Regions from separate parts of the Vibrio sp. Vf1514 genome, predicted to be linked through region 1. Evidence: predicted binding sites of a transcription regulator. Region 1 holds the regulator's gene; the other holds the start of a gene.
What was found. Region 1 encodes PurR, which represses purine synthesis genes. Its sites were predicted from a motif close to TNANGNAAACGTTTNCNTNA; they were not measured.
Positions count from the first base shown of each region.

Region 2: purL (phosphoribosylformylglycinamidine synthase) is a predicted target of PurR. The motif match lies at 2,413-2,432, and genes of this name have one in related genera.

Region 1 covers NZ_CP197267.1:1,854,978-1,859,173, forward strand. Annotated here, with positions in the region: gene torR (two-component system response regulator TorR) at 1-60, opposite strand, end outside; gene torD (molecular chaperone TorD) at 282-929, shown strand; gene purR (HTH-type transcriptional repressor PurR) at 1,203-2,213, shown strand; cyclic di-GMP riboswitch class I at 2,373-2,458, shown strand; gene ACS18Q_RS08560 (TfoX/Sxy family DNA transformation protein) at 2,576-3,166, shown strand; gene ACS18Q_RS08565 (TVP38/TMEM64 family protein) at 3,289-3,975, shown strand; gene ACS18Q_RS08570 (putative signal transducing protein) at 3,977-4,196, shown strand, end outside.
Region 2 covers NZ_CP197267.1:745,841-750,036, forward strand. Annotated here, with positions in the region: gene tadA (tRNA adenosine(34) deaminase TadA) at 1-62, shown strand, start outside; gene ACS18Q_RS03515 (hypothetical protein) at 287-418, opposite strand; gene mltF (membrane-bound lytic murein transglycosylase MltF) at 718-2,277, opposite strand; gene purL (phosphoribosylformylglycinamidine synthase) at 2,585-4,196, shown strand, end outside.

The sequences.
Region 1 (4,196 bases):
TCCAGCCAGTTTGCTGCGGGTCACGATGTCGTCTTCAACAACTAAAATGTGATAGCTCATTGACACCACTTTATGTCCACTATGAATACCCGTCATTCTATTCATAAACAGTCATAATTCTAGCATCTCAACCAAAAACATCAGAGTTTATTGATTCAAAGCAATCTCCTGACAAACCGTTAATTTACCGACTTATTTGTTCATATTTTTTCACGCATTGCGTTATTGCTATTCACAATTATTGTTTAGACTTAGAGGAAGAGAGTATTCGGAGTCAACCCATGCAGGAAATCAAAGTCTTTAACGAAAAGCGTGCCGAAATTTATTGGTGGCTGTCGAGCTTATTTAGTAAAGAGCTCAGTGACAAAGAGATTGAACAATATCATTCCCCTCAAATTCGCGCCTTCCTCGGCGGGCTGGGCGAAAACGCCGGGCTGCACGCTGCCGTCACACATTTGGTGGATGCCCTCAACCGATTGATGGACCGTGAGGATGCACGCCTCGAACTTGCCGCTGACTTTTGCGATCTGTTTTTAAAATCAGATAAAGATTCCGCGCTGCCTTACGCCTCGGTGTACATCGGCCAAACCGGATTACTCAACGACACGCCAGCGCAAGCAATGGCTGAACTGCTGAAAAAACACGGCGTCACCACGCATGAAACATTGAATGAGCCTGCCGACCATTTGGCGATTGAACTCGACTTTTTAGGCCACCTCATCATTCGCAGTAATGAGCTGGAAAAAGAGGCGCATATGGAGCGCGCATTCGCCGAACAAGCTGCATTCATTCAAACCCATTTAATGCGGTGGGCGCCCCAATTTGCCACGCGCTGCCAGTCACTGGATCAATTCGGTTTCTATGCCGCGGTGACCGAACTGTTGGTGGCATTCCTCGAACTCGACTTGGCTTATTTAGCCGACGAATAGTTCGCTATCGTGCTCACAAATTGACGAATATACCGTGAACTTTGTGATGATCATTTGATCTCATCCGATGAATTTCATTGCGAGTTCACGCGTAGCAGTCTAGAATCTTGACCGCAAACGATAAAAATATGAATTGAAGATGCAAACCGCTGTTTAAAAGCGGTTTTTGTGTTTTTACTACTTATAGGCTTCACTTTGTGTACCGCCTAATCGCTGCTGGACTTGATCGCGCGAAGTTTTTTCGCATTCAGCAGTCATCGACAGGACTAACCTATGGCTACGATTAAAGACGTTGCACGCCTTGCTGGCGTATCAACAACAACCGTATCTCACGTAATCAACAAGACTCGTTTTGTTGCAGAAACCACACAAGAAAAAGTGATGGAAGCGGTAAAAGAGCTGAACTACGCGCCAAGCGCGGTCGCTCGCAGCTTAAAATGCAACACCACTCGCACCATCGGCATGCTCGTGACGCAATCGACCAACCTCTTCTTCTCTGAAGTAATCGATGGAGTGGAAAGCTACTGCTACCGTCAGGGCTACACCTTGATTCTATGTAACACCGGCGGCATTTACGAAAAGCAACGCGACTATATCCGCATGCTGGCAGAAAAGCGTGTGGACGGCATTCTAGTGATGTGTTCTGACCTGACCGAAGAACTGTTGGAAATGCTGGAAAGTCACTCAGACATTCCCAAAGTGATCATGGACTGGGGCCCAGAAACCTCACAAGCCGACAAAATCATTGATAACTCCGAAGAAGGGGGTTACCTGGCGACGAAATACCTGACTGATCGAGGTCATACGGATATCGCCTGCCTAAGCGGCCACTTCGTGAAAGCTGCGTGTCAGGAACGCATTGCTGGTTTCCGCCGTGCCATGGCAGAAGCAAATCTGCCCGTGCGTGAAGACTGGATTTTGGAAGGCAACTTTGAATGTGATACCGCTGTCCTGGCAGCTGATAAAATCATCGCGATGGACAAACGTCCGACCGCAGTATTCTGTTTCAATGACACCATGGCACTGGGCCTAATCAGCCGCTTACAACAACGTGGCATTCGCGTTCCGGATGACATGTCGGTGATTGGTTACGACAACATTGAACTGGCCGAATACTTCTCACCACCGCTGACCACCATCCACCAACCGAAACGCCGTGTGGGTAAAAACGCCTTCGAAATTTTGCTGGAACGCATCAAGGATAAAGAGCACGAGCGCCGTATATTCGAGATGCACCCTGAGATTGTTGAACGCGACACCGTAAAAGACTTGACAAAACAATAACTTTGCCGAAAATCTGTCTATCTAATGTTGCATACTCATACAAAAAACGTGTGAATTCAGTTGCAATAGTTAGAGACATATATTTGAATGACATCACATTTACATCAAGTAAATGTGATGCTTATTCAAACTTTTGATTATCCTTTTCTAAAGGAAATGTCACGCACAGGGCAAACCATCTGAAAAGGTGGGACGCAAAGCCTCCGGCCTAAACCCAATTTTGGGTAGGTAGCGGGGTTACCGATGGCAAAAATGCATATATTAAGAAGTTGACTCCTAACTGACACACTCATTGCATTCTTTTGCTACTTTCTCGGACCTGACTTTGGTGGCGTATTAATTAATACACCGAGACTTACAGCATGGATAAACCAATACTAAAAGATTCGATGCGGCTCTTTGAGCAACTTGGACGCGTTAAATCTCGTTCAATGTTTGGTGGCTTTGGGATTTTTGTCGATGACACAATGTTCGCATTGGTGGTCAATGACAGACTCCACATTCGCGCCGACGACGCTTCAACCGCAAAATTCAAGCAACAAGGCTACGAGCCTTATGTTTACAAAAAACGCGGATTCCCCGTAGTGACTAAGTATTTCGCTTTGCCGGAAGACTGCTGGTCAGACACGGGCCGTATTCTCGATGACGCTAAATCGGCACTCACTGTGGCAAAATCTGAGCGAGAGACTCAAGCCCAGGCGAAACCCGATCGTTTGAAAGATCTCCCTAACCTGCGCCTTGCGACCGAACGGATGCTGAAAAAAGCCGGTATCGAAACGGTGGAAGCGCTGCAGGAGAAAGGTGCCGTAGAAGCATACAAAGCCGTTCGACAATCACATTCTTCAGATGTCGGCTTAGAACTGCTATGGGCACTGGAAGGCGCAATTGAGGGGAAACACTGGTCGGTGATCCCTCAAACTCGCCGCGACGAGTTGTTACAACGTTTGTCGTAAACCTTTTTGAGAGCAACTTCACTAAAAGCATCCGTTCGCGGGTGCTTTTTCTTTGAAAGAAAAGATCGCTTTTCCCTGTCTGGTTACGTATACCTATTACCATCATCTCGTGGGAATCTTCAATGAGTAAAAAGCTGATTTTGGGCCTCATCTTAATCGCCGTGATCGTCGCGCTGGCGACCACGTTTGGCCAATACCTGACACTCGACAATGCCAAAGCCCAGCAAGCACTACTGGCCGACTATATTGATCAGCATGTGGTCACTGCCGCGCTGATCTACTTTCTCAGTTACGTCTTCATCACTGCGTTCTCCATTCCCGGTGCAGCCGTTGTGACCTTGCTTGGCGCAGCATTATTCGGCTTCTGGCTCAGCCTGTTACTGGTCTCATTTGCCAGCACCATCGGTGCCACACTGGCGTTTCTGAGCAGCCGCTATCTGTTAAAAGAGTGGGTACAGACTCGATTTGGCGACAAACTCCATGCCGTCAATCAAGGCATGGCTCGAGACGGCGCCTTTTATTTGCTCTCCCTGCGCCTTATCCCGGTGTTTCCATTTTTCCTGATCAACCTGCTGATGGGATTAAGCCCGATTGCGCTAACGCGCTACTATTGGGTCAGTCAGTTGGGCATGTTGCCGGGCACGGCGGTCTACATCAATGCTGGCACACAACTAGCGCAGATCGACTCACTTTCTGGCATCATTTCACCAGCCGTTTTGCTCTCATTTGCGTTGCTCGGGTTGTTTCCATTGCTCATGAAATGGGTGATGAACCGCATCACGCGCTACTCAACAAATGACGCTGCCTGAGATGAAGATTTACATTGCTCACAATCCCACTGACGCGCATCTGTTGTGTGAACTGCTCAAACAGGCGCACATTCAGTGTGAAGTGCGGGGTGAAGGATTATTTGGTCTGCGGGGAGAATTGCCCCTGAGTGAGGATACCGAGCCATATATCTGGCTGCTGGATGAAGCCCAATATGCCAAAGCGCAAGCCATCATTGCGGATTATCAACGTCCACTCAGTG
Region 2 (4,196 bases), 1.1 Mb from region 1:
GGGCGACTCAAGATGATTCGTGTCCCCCCGGTTCTGCTCAGAATCAAGACGACGCGCAGTAACCCGTCGAGAACAATCCCGTGCTGCGTCTAGCGAGTGCGAGTCGTGGTGCGTGACGATGCGACGTGAAAGGTGAGCGGGCAGCGAAACCAACACTCGGTCAGCGAGGTATGGGTCGCGAGTAAATGGTTCAACGAGTAAATGGGGTAACGAGGAAATAAGGTAACGAGGAATGGCAACGATGAGCAAACATCCCCATGAGGTAGATGTTTGCCGCGTGAATGTTTCAGTCCGATAACTGTACGAACGCACGATGGCGAGCCAGCACTTTTTTCTTGGTATTGGCGAGCATACGGCGGCGACGGTTGGCTGAGACGGCTTTACTTAGGAGTTTTGAGTGCCGTTTACGTTTCAGCATAAAACACCCTCCTACAACGGACGACAAAGAAGAACCCCTTTCCGGACCGAACAGAGGGCCGCCTTCTCCTTTGCGGTCAGCGACCAGAATGTCGTCTGTCCAGTGGGTTGAATACGTCCGTTCTGTTGGGTCTGTCATCCCAGCGCATCATCGTGCGTGAGGATGTTCTTCAGCAGGGAACCCAAAAAATAACAGCTTATCGTGTTTTGATTGCACTTGATTGTCACTGCTTTGAGAAATCACGCAAGCGATCAAGTTCACACATCTATCTTTGGGTTTCCCAACTGAAAATCAAGTGGTTATTTATTGCTCACATTTTGCGCTGAACTGGCCGAGGACACGGTTTCTTCGCTCGACGCCAGTGACTCATCAAGATCGCTATTGTCGTCGATGATCTCCTCTTCTGGCGTGATCACCAGTAGATCATCGGTGCCTGAGTCCACACTGGTCACCTGTTTTTGTTCCATGTGGCCGATGATGCTCTGATAGTAACGACGAATGTTTTCCACGTACGACAGCGCTTCATCACCTCGTGCGTAGCCGTAGCGCGTTTGCGTGAAGTATTTTTTCTGACGCAACTGCGGCAGACGATCTTTCACATCTGCCCACGCATCCGGCGAACCGCCTTGCAGTTTGGTCAGGCGGCGGGCATCCATCATATGGCCGTAGCCGACGTTGTACGATGCCAGCGCAAACCAGATTTTCTCGTGATCGGGAATCGAATCAGGAATGCGTTCCATCATGCGGCGCAGATATTCCACCCCGCCACGCACCGATTGCTCTGGATTCAGGCGGTTGGTGACATCCACGCTGCGCGCGGTAGGAAGCGTCAGCATCATCATGCCGCGCACCCCAGTGGGTGATTTGGCATTCGGATTCCAGTGCGATTCTTGATACGCCAAGGCCGCAATCAGGCGCCAGTCAAACTCCTCCGAATATTTCTGGAACAGAGGCATCCATTTTGGCAAACGGGAATCGAGCGCGCGAATAAAGGCGCGTGTGTCGACATAATCAAAGGTGCCGATATGACCAATGTATTTCTCTTCCAGAGACGCGAGGCTGCCGGACTGTTTCAGATTGCCGAAAAATTCAATCATCATCGCATACAGGCTTTCATCATCGGAGCGGCGCATAAACCACGAGATCGGCTGATCTTCGGTCATCTCAAATGCGGTGGCGATGTCGGGATAGATGCGTTGTGACAGGGAAATCTCCACGGAATCGGCCATGGTGAATTTGAGTTCGCCTTGAGAAACCAACTTGAGTAGGTCGTTGACGTCGGCATTGTTATCGACGTAATAGCGAAATTCCGGATACGTGCTTTTCAACGAGTCGAGGGTGTTTTCAAAATGAGAATCGTTGACCACACTGAAAATCGGCGCGTCGCCGCTTTCCAAATACAGTTCATCCTGTTTGGCGATCAGCTGTTCGATATTGCGTGGGCGCCATTGGCCTTTCTTGTACACCACTTGCTGTGACACGTAGTAGTAAGCCGGACCCGCTCGGTAATCTTTCAAGCGCTGTTCGGATTGGCTTAAACCGGCGGCAATGATGTCGATTTCGCCATTTTTCAACGCGGGAAACAGGCTCGACAATCGGTAAGCCGGCTTCATTTCGAGTTTGACGCCCAGCTCGCGGGCAAATTCACGTGCCAGTTCGTAGTCCAGACCTGAGGGGCCGTCTGGACCGATGTAATAGGAGAGTTGGTTGTTGAGGGTGCCGACACGCAAGACACCGCGCGCGCGGATTTGCTCGAGTTCACTTTTCGGCTCAGAGTCGATTTGGCACCCAGCAAGCAGTAGAGCCAGCGCAGCCAAAAAGAGGGCGCGACTCGCAGCAGCGAAAGAAAGCTTGGTCATTAATTCGGGATCTCTTACATCAAGTAGTGTCTTTATATCAAACCCCACACACTTGGCAAAGTTTTGCGGCTGCATGTGAGGCGTGTTGTTGAATCTTTGAGCAAATGAGTTGTAATTCAAATTTAACGAAAAAAATGACGCAAACGGTTGCTTTTGGTGTTACGTCACAAAAAAAAATCATCTATAATGCGCACGCAATGGAGAGGTGAAATCGGTATAAGTTCGCAAATGACCATATAAATTGCTGTTATTTATGTGAATTTATTCCAATTACATCTTAATCACTTGTATATAGAGACCTAAGCACATGAGAATTTTGCGTGGCTCCCCAGCTCTTTCCGAGTTTCGTGTAAACAAACTACTTGAAACTTGTCGTGAACAACACCTGCCTGTAACCGGCATCTATGCTGAGTTCATGCACTTTGCAGATCTCAAAGCAGACTTGGACAGCCAGGAACTGGAAAAGTTAGAGAAGCTGCTGACTTACGGTCCAACCATTCAAGAACATGAACCTCAGGGATTCCTCCTGCTGGTCACGCCTCGTCCGGGCACCATTTCCCCTTGGTCATCCAAAGCGACTGATATTGCGCACAACTGTGGTCTGGCGTCGATCAAACGTCTGGAACGCGGCACGGCGTACTACGTCGAGAGCGAAACTGCGCTGACGGACGCGCAAGTGACGACTCTGAAAGCTCTGTTGCACGATCGCATGATGGAAGTGGTATTTGCGGAACTTGATGCGGCACAAGCGCTGTTTAGCGTGGCTGAGCCAGCGCCGCTGACGCAAGTGGATATCTTGGCAGGTGGCCGAACTGCGCTAGAAGAAGCAAACGTTTCCCTTGGCCTTGCGCTGGCGGAAGATGAAATTGATTACTTGGTGGAGAGTTTCATCAAGCTGGGTCGCAACCCCAATGACATCGAGCTAATGATGTTTGCTCAGGCGAACTCTGAGCACTGCCGTCACAAAATTTTCAATGCGGATTGGACCATCGACGGTGTGGATCAGGACAAATCGCTGTTCAAGATGATCAAGAACACCTTTGAAACCACACCGGATCACGTGCTGTCTGCCTACAAAGACAACGCGGCAGTCATGACGGGTTCGAAAGTGGGCCGTTTCTTCCCCAATCCAGAGTCTCGTCAATACACCTACCACCACGAAGATGCTCACATTCTGATGAAAGTGGAAACGCACAACCACCCGACGGCGATTTCACCATGGCCTGGTGCGTCAACCGGGAGCGGCGGCGAAATTCGTGATGAAGGCGCAACCGGTATCGGCGGTAAACCAAAAGCGGGTCTGGTTGGCTTTACGGTCTCGAACCTGCGCATTCCAGACTTTGTTCAGCCTTGGGAAAGTGATTTTGGTAAACCCAGCCGCATCGTGAGCGCGCTGGATATTATGCTGGAAGGCCCTCTGGGCGGCGCGGCATTTAACAACGAATTTGGTCGTCCAAATCTGCTGGGTTACTTCCGTACTTATGAAGAGAAAGTGACCTCACACGCGGGTGAAGAGATCCGCGGTTACCACAAGCCCATCATGATTGCTGGCGGCATGGGTAACATTCGTGACGAACACGTCCAGAAAAAAGAAATCCCGGTTGGCGCGAAACTGATCGTGCTGGGCGGCCCGGCGATGAACATCGGTCTGGGCGGTGGCGCAGCGTCTTCTATGGCGTCGGGTCAGTCGGCAGAAGATTTGGATTTTGCTTCCGTGCAGCGTGAAAACCCAGAAATGGAACGCCGCTGTCAAGAAGTGATTGACCGCTGTTGGCAAATGGGCGACGACAACCCGATTGCGTTTATCCACGATGTGGGCGCGGGCGGCATCTCCAACGCGCTGCCTGAGCTGGTGAACGATGGTGATCGCGGTGGTATTTTCCAACTGCGTGACGTGCCAAACGATGAACCGGGCATGA